Regions from separate parts of the Micromonospora sp. NPDC000316 genome, predicted to be linked through region 2. Evidence: riboswitches for the same ligand, from Rfam matches in the RefSeq annotation. Region 2 holds a riboswitch; each other region holds the start of a gene.
The links. Region 2 has a riboswitch for cyclic di-AMP ahead of ACFY2Q_RS00680 (coiled-coil domain-containing protein). Riboswitches for the same ligand answer to the same signal wherever they lie in the genome.
Positions count from the first base shown of each region.

Region 1: another riboswitch for cyclic di-AMP. It lies ahead of ACFY2Q_RS02980 (NlpC/P60 family protein); the one in region 2 lies ahead of ACFY2Q_RS00680 (coiled-coil domain-containing protein).
Region 3: another riboswitch for cyclic di-AMP. It lies ahead of ACFY2Q_RS09095 (coiled-coil domain-containing protein); the one in region 2 lies ahead of ACFY2Q_RS00680 (coiled-coil domain-containing protein).

Region 1 is NZ_JBIAZG010000001.1:626,977-629,191, forward strand. It holds gene ACFY2Q_RS02980 (NlpC/P60 family protein) at 1-1,031, opposite strand, end outside; cyclic di-AMP (ydaO/yuaA leader) riboswitch at 1,045-1,181, opposite strand; gene ACFY2Q_RS02985 (N-acetylmuramoyl-L-alanine amidase) at 1,416-2,215, shown strand, end outside.
Region 2 is NZ_JBIAZG010000001.1:153,971-156,185, reverse strand. It holds gene ACFY2Q_RS00680 (coiled-coil domain-containing protein) at 1-890, opposite strand, end outside; cyclic di-AMP (ydaO/yuaA leader) riboswitch at 895-1,025, opposite strand; gene ACFY2Q_RS00675 (YibE/F family protein) at 1,192-2,215, opposite strand, start outside.
Region 3 is NZ_JBIAZG010000003.1:185,732-187,946, reverse strand. It holds gene ACFY2Q_RS09100 (cation diffusion facilitator family transporter) at 1-682, shown strand, start outside; cyclic di-AMP (ydaO/yuaA leader) riboswitch at 825-956, shown strand; gene ACFY2Q_RS09095 (coiled-coil domain-containing protein) at 962-2,029, shown strand; gene ACFY2Q_RS09090 (SRPBCC family protein) at 2,088-2,215, opposite strand, start outside.

The DNA.
Region 1 (2,215 bases), 470 kb from region 2:
CGGCCGTAACTGTGGATCGGGCCGTCGTCGACCTTCTTCATCTTGACCGGCTGACCGGCCTGGGAGGCGTGCACCACCCAGCCGTCGCCGACGTACATGCCGACGTGGTGGATGTCGCTGTAGTAGAAGACCAGGTCACCGGGGCGCAGGTCGGCGCGGCTGACATCCTTGGTCACCCGGCTCTGCGCGGCGGCGTTGTGCGGCAGGGACACCCCGGCCTTGGCCCACGCGGCAAGCATCAGCCCGGAGCAGTCGTACGAGTTCGGGCCCTCGGCGCCCCACACGTAGGGCTTGCCGATCTGGGCGCATGCGAACTTGACGGCCGTGCCCGCGCCGCCGCCCGGGTAGCTGGCCGGGCAGGGCGCCGGACGCAGTGGACCGCCGCCGCCGTTGCCGTACACCTTGAGGCGCAGCTTCTGTAGCCGATCGATCTCCGCGTTGATCTGCTTCTTCTTCGCCGCCAACTGAGCCTCGGTAAGGGTCAGTTGGGCCACCATCTCGTCCAGCGGCGCCTTCTGTCGGGCCAGCTCGTCGCGCAGGTCGGACACCTGCTGCACGTCCTGCTGCTGGTTGTGGGCGAACCGGTCGAGCATCTCCAACTGGCCGACCATCTCGCTTGGCGACCGACTGCCGAGCATGGCGTTGACTGTGGAGACGTTCTCGCCCATGTACGCGCGGACGGCAAGCGCGCTCACCTTGTCCATCGCGGCGTCGACCTGGCGCTCCAGCGGAGCGATCCGGGCGGCCAGGGCGTCGGCCTGCTTGCGCTTGGCGGCCAGGTCGGCACGTGTGGCGTTGTGCCGTTCGATGATCGGTTCGAGTTTGTTCCAGTCGGCGTCGATCTGACGTTCGATCTCGGCGACGGACGGGTCCGCGTGGGCCGCCGTGGCGCTGCCGGTCAGGACGACGGCAACGCCGACGAGGGCGGCGAGGGCGGCGGCGAAGCGGGACGAGCGTGGACGCGGCACTGTCGATGTCGGGTCGGCTGACGCCGACCGCCCGGACGACGGCCGCGGGGCATGGAGTGCCACCGGGGTTCCGTACTCCTTCTTCCTGACCGCCTACCGGGTTAGCTGACGGGTTCGGGCGGGAAGTGGGCGCCCTACCGCAGGAACTGCGGATTCACCCCGGGGAACCTGGGTCCCCGGCTCGCTGTTGAAGCGACTCGGCGGTGTCGGTCCGTTACCGCCCGGGACGGGCAGACCTGCCACCGGGCCGACAAATGACCAGAGTAGAGACGGCCGTTACCGATCCGCAACCGCTGGGGCCGTGACACTCCGTACCGGTCCGGAGATGTCACGGACCGTGGGCGAAAGTTTCCTTCTGAGCCTGTCGAGATATGGAAAGGTATTGACGCGGGCTCCCGGCCGGCGGGAGGGTGACCTCACAGTTACCCACGCAATCTAGGGGGTTCGATGCACCATCCAACCCTGTCGTCCGGCCGGCACGCACTGCTGGTCACCGCCATTGTCGCCGCGACCGCGCTGCCGCTGTCCGCGAGTCCGGCCGCCGCCGCACCCACAGCCGACCGTCAGCAGCAGTACGCCGCAGCCGCCAGCGAATACGGCGTACCGACCGACGTGCTGCTCGGCGTCTCCTATCTGGAGTCGCGCTGGGACAGCAACGCCGGCACACCGAGCACCAGCGGCGGCTACGGCCCGATGCACCTGACCGACGCCCGGCACGTGGCCGCCCTGCCCGGACGCGGCCACCACGACGCCGGCACCGAGGACCCGCGCGGCGACGAATCGCGTACCGCGCTGGCCCCCCGCCAAGCCGCGGACCCCGCACCGCCCAGCGCCGCCCTACAGACCGTGGACGCCGCCGCCGCGCTGACCGGCGCGGCCCCGGAGTCGCTACGCACCGACGCCATCGTGAACATCCGGGGCGGAGCGGCGCTGCTGGCGGCGTACCAACGGGAGTTGGGTGCGCCTGTCGGCGCCGGCACCGACCCGGCCGCCTGGTACGGCGCGGTGGCCCGCTACGCAGGCGCGGACAGCGCCGACGCCGCGGCGGCCTTCGCCGACGAGGTCTTCACCACGATCGGCGCGGGCGAGTCCCGGGTGACCGACGACGGCCAGCGGGTCACGCTGCCGGCCCGCACGGTACGGCCGGAGCGCAGCTGGCTGGACCGGCTGGGCCTGCGCAAGCTCGCCCGCCCGGACGGGCTGGAATGTCCCCGCACCATCTCCTGTGAGTGGATCCCGGCGCCGTA
Region 2 (2,215 bases):
ATGAGGAACGCGGCGACGTTGTTGCCGTACGTGCGGGTGTCGTCGTTGTGCCAGGGGCTGAATCCGCTCTTCTGCAGCGACCAGTCGCAGGCGCGGCCCTTCGGGTGCTCCCACGGCCCGCCGGAGCGGTAGCAGCCGACAAACCGGTTGAAGCCGGCCCGCTTGACCTCCTTGTACGCGTGCAGGGTGCGTGGCGTGACGCAGCCGGAGGTGGTGGGGTCGTCCTCGCTGCACGACTGCGGCTTCCAGTCACCGTCGGCGGTGCGACCCGGGCCGATCCGGGCGACCGGCGAGGTGGCATCCACCAGGCCGCCGGTGAAGCCCTTCCCGCCGACGAGGGAGAGCGCCTTGTCCGCCTCGCTCTTGCGCTTCGCCATCAGGGCGGTCTGCTTCTGCTGCTCGCGGACCTCCGTGTCGAGGGCCAGCTTGGCCTGCTCGGCGCGGGCCTTGACCGTGTTGACCTCGGCGAGCTTCTTCTCGTTGACCATGTTCATCTCGTCGAGCGTCGCGGCGCGCTGGACGAACGAGTCGGGAGCGTCGCTCTCCAGCAGCATCGCGATCGCGCCGATCCGGCCGGTTCGGTACGACTGGGCGGCGATCTGCCCGACCTGCGGGGCCAGCGCCTCCAGATCGGCCCTGGCCCGGTCGACCTCTATCGCCAGCTCAAGCTGCCGCTTCTTGGACTTGTCCAACTTGGACTTGGCCGCGGAGTAGTCGCGGTTGGCCTGCTCGATGACGTCGTTGAGCAGCTTCGGCTCGCCGTCCTCCTCGTGCCCGGACGGTGTGGGGGTCGTCGGGGCGGCGTGGGCCGGGAGGGGCCCGGCAAGCACGGTCAGTGCGGCGATCACGGCCACCACGGGTGTCAACCAGCGGCGTAGGGGTGCCGTCACAATGTTCCCTTCCGTCGACCGCCGACCGGGTTAGCTGACGGGTTCGGGGCGGAAGCGGCCCCTACCGCTGATGCGGATTCACCCCACGTGCCTGGGTCCCCGGCTCGCCGGTTGGCGATTGGGCGGTGGCACCGCAGGCGCCGCTTCGCGCCTACATCGGTAACCGGCAGCGAGGTTACCCGAGAGTCGACCGGGTGAGCTACGCCTGGATGCCGACCAAAAGCGTCATTTCGCCATGGCGTTGAGTGACAAGTGACGTGGCCTTCAGGGCGACTGCCCGACCCGGTCACGCTGAGGAGTGTCACCATGCCGTATCTGTGCTCCTGTTCGAATGCGGCCACGGATCGGTGGCGGTGGGTGGGGGTGGGGTCCGCGTCGGGTCCGACTCGTCGGGTCGAGCCGTTCGCGGTGAGCCGAGAGCCGCCAGTGCCTCCGTCCGGTCCGGACGGGGTCGCGGGGCGGGAGCGTCTGCCGACGGAGTGGCATCCGGGCGCCCGGCCGCCGTCACCACTGCGGCCAGCCCGGTGGTCAGCGGCACGGCGGCGATCAGGCCGAGTGTGGCGACCGCGCTGCGGACGATCTCCTGCGCGAGGAATTCACTTGTGAGGATCTGCGCGATCGGCCGCGAGTCGGCGGTGAGCAGGAGCAGCAGCGGTAGTGATGCGCCCGCGTACGCCAGGACGATTGTGTTGACCGTGGAGGCGATGTGGGCGCGGCCGACCCGGGTGGCCGCCCGGTAGAGCTGCAACCGGGTCAGCCCCGGGTTGGCGTTCGCCAACTCGGTGACGGTGGCCGCCTGGGTGACCGTCACGTCGTCGAGCACCCCGAGCGAGCCGATGATGATCCCGGCGAGCAGCAGGCCGTGCAGATCCACGTCGCCCTGGAACATCGACAGCGTCGTCGCCTCCTCGCTGCCGAAGCCGGTGAGGTGGGTCGCGGCCGTGGCGATTGTGGCGAGTACGCCGGTGAGGACCAGGCTGCCCAGGGTGCCGAGCACCGCTACCGAGGTCTGCGCGGTGACCCCGTGCGTCAGGTAGAGCACCACGAACATGATCAGCGCCGCACCGACCACCGCCACCAGCAGCGGTGACCTGCCGGCCGCGATGCCCGGCAGCACGAAGGTGAGCAGGATGGCGAAGCTGGCCGCCAGCCCTGCGAGCGCGGCGAGGCCCCGCCACCGGCCGAACGCGACGATCGCGGCGGCGAAGACCACTGCCAGCCACAGCAGCGGCGTACCCCGTTGGTGCTCGGCGATGTTCCAACTGGTGGCGGCGGGATCGGTCGGATCGGTCAGTTCGACCATTATGACGTCGTCGCCCACTGCG
Region 3 (2,215 bases), on a different contig from region 2:
CCCGCAACGCACCTTCGGGCTCTACCGCCTCGAGGTGCTCGCCGCCCTCGCCAACGCCGTCCTGCTCTCCGGCGTGGCGATCTACGTGGTGATCGAGGCGATCCGCCGATTCGGCGATCCGCACGAGGTGATTGCCGGCCCGATGCTCGCGGTGGCCGTGCTCGGTCTGCTCGCGAACGTGGTCGCCTTCGCCCTGCTCCGCACCGGGGCCCGGGAGAGCATCAACCTCCAGGGCGCCTACCTGGAGGTGCTCGGCGACCTGCTCGGTTCGCTCGGCGTGATCGGCGCGGCACTGCTCATCACGGTCACCGACTGGTGGTGGGCCGACCCGCTGGTCGCGGTCGCCATCGGCGTGTTCATCCTGCCGCGCACGTGGCGGCTCGGCCGTGCCGCGGTCCGCATCCTGGTGCAGGCCGCACCGGAACACCTCCAGGTCACCGCCGTGCACGACCGGCTGGCCGCCGTGCCCGGCGTCGTCGAGGTGCACGACCTGCACGTCTGGACGCTCACCTCGGGCATGGAGGTGGCCTCCGCACACCTGACCATGGCCCCGGACGCGGAGGTCGGCGCGGTGCTCAGCGCGGCGCGTACCGCCCTGCAGGAGGACTTCCGGATCGAGCACGCCACGTTGCAGATCGAACCCGGGGCGGCACCCGGAGCCTGCGGCGCCGTCGCCTGGTGACCGGCTTCTGCCCCTATTTGTCCCTTTAGTCGGAATCCTTGGTGACCGCGTGGGCACCCTCAGTCACAATTGCTGCATCAGCCCCACCGGCACCGGTAGGCTGGCTCCCGGCCACCACCCGGCGGCGCCCTCCCGGCGCCGGTGGGGGCCGCCGCCTAATCACCCGAGAGGGCGAACCGGGGAACCATGTTCCTGGGGTGCATCCGCGTCAGCGGTAGGGATCTTCCGTCCCGAACCCGTCAGCTAACCCGGTCGGCGGCTGACGGAAGGACACGCACAGTGGCACCAGCACGACCCCCCGCCGCCCGACTGGCGGCGCTCATCGTCATGATGTTCACCCTCGGCGTCGCGATCCCGGCCGGCGCAGCCTCGGCCGCTCCCCCAGGCGCCCAGCGCGCCGCCGCGGCACCAAGCGACGACGAAGAGGGTGGCACCCCGGCCCTGCGGGCCCAACTGGACGCGGCAAGCAAGGGCTACCTCGACGCGAAGCGCCTCCTGGACACCTCCATTCAGCGGCAGCAGCAACTCGCCGCCAAGCTGAAGGCCACCGAAGCCGAGATGAGCGAGCGCAACGGCAAGGTCGGTGAGATCGCCGGCGTCGCGTACCGCACCGGGCGACTCAGCACCGTCTCGGCGCTGCTCAGCACCAACACCCCCGAAGGCTTCATGGACCGGGCCGCCTCGCTGGACGTCGTCGCCGCAAACGAGGACCGCGCACTGCGCGACCTCCACGCCACCAAGGACGAGGCCAACCGCACCCGCATCGCCCTCGACGGCGAGATCCGCGAACAGCGCAAGCAGGTCGAGGTGATGGCCAAGCGCAAGGAGCAGGCCGAGCGGGCCCTCACCGTGGCAACCACCAGGTCGCAATCCACCGCCGCCGACACCAACTCCAACCGGGGCACCTCCACCGCCAACGCCAAGGCCGCGCCGCGCAACTCCGACGGCTCCTGGCCGTCCGAGTCGTGCAGCATCAACGACCCCACCCCGGCCAACGGCTGCATCACCCCACGCACCCTGCACGCCCTCAACCAGGCCAAGGCCGCAGGCTTCACCAGGTACGTCTCCTGCCACCGCTCCGGCGGCTCAGGTGAGCACCCCAAGGGCCGCGCCTGCGACTTCGCCGCGCAGAAGGGCGGCTTCGGCGGTGACGCCACAGGCGGCGACAAGACGTACGGCAACAACCTGGCCGCGTACTTCATCCGCAACGCCGACCGGCTCGCCGTGCTGTACGTGATCTGGTACAGGCAGATCTGGCTACCCAGCAGTGGGTGGAAGTCCTACAGCGGAGCGGGCGGCGACCCGTCCAGCGACCACACCAACCACGTGCACCTGTCCGTCTACTGACCCGACCTGACCCCTGCCCGGCCGGCGCCCCGCTCACGTGGGCGCCGGCCGGTGTGTGTCAGGCGGGGGTCGGGGGGTCGCCGGTGCGGTCGAGGGCCGCGCCGAGTCGGGCGGCCAGGGCCAGGTGGGCGGCTCGGGCCTGACGGAACGCGTACCGGAACAGGGGTGCCGGCGCCCGCAGGGTGA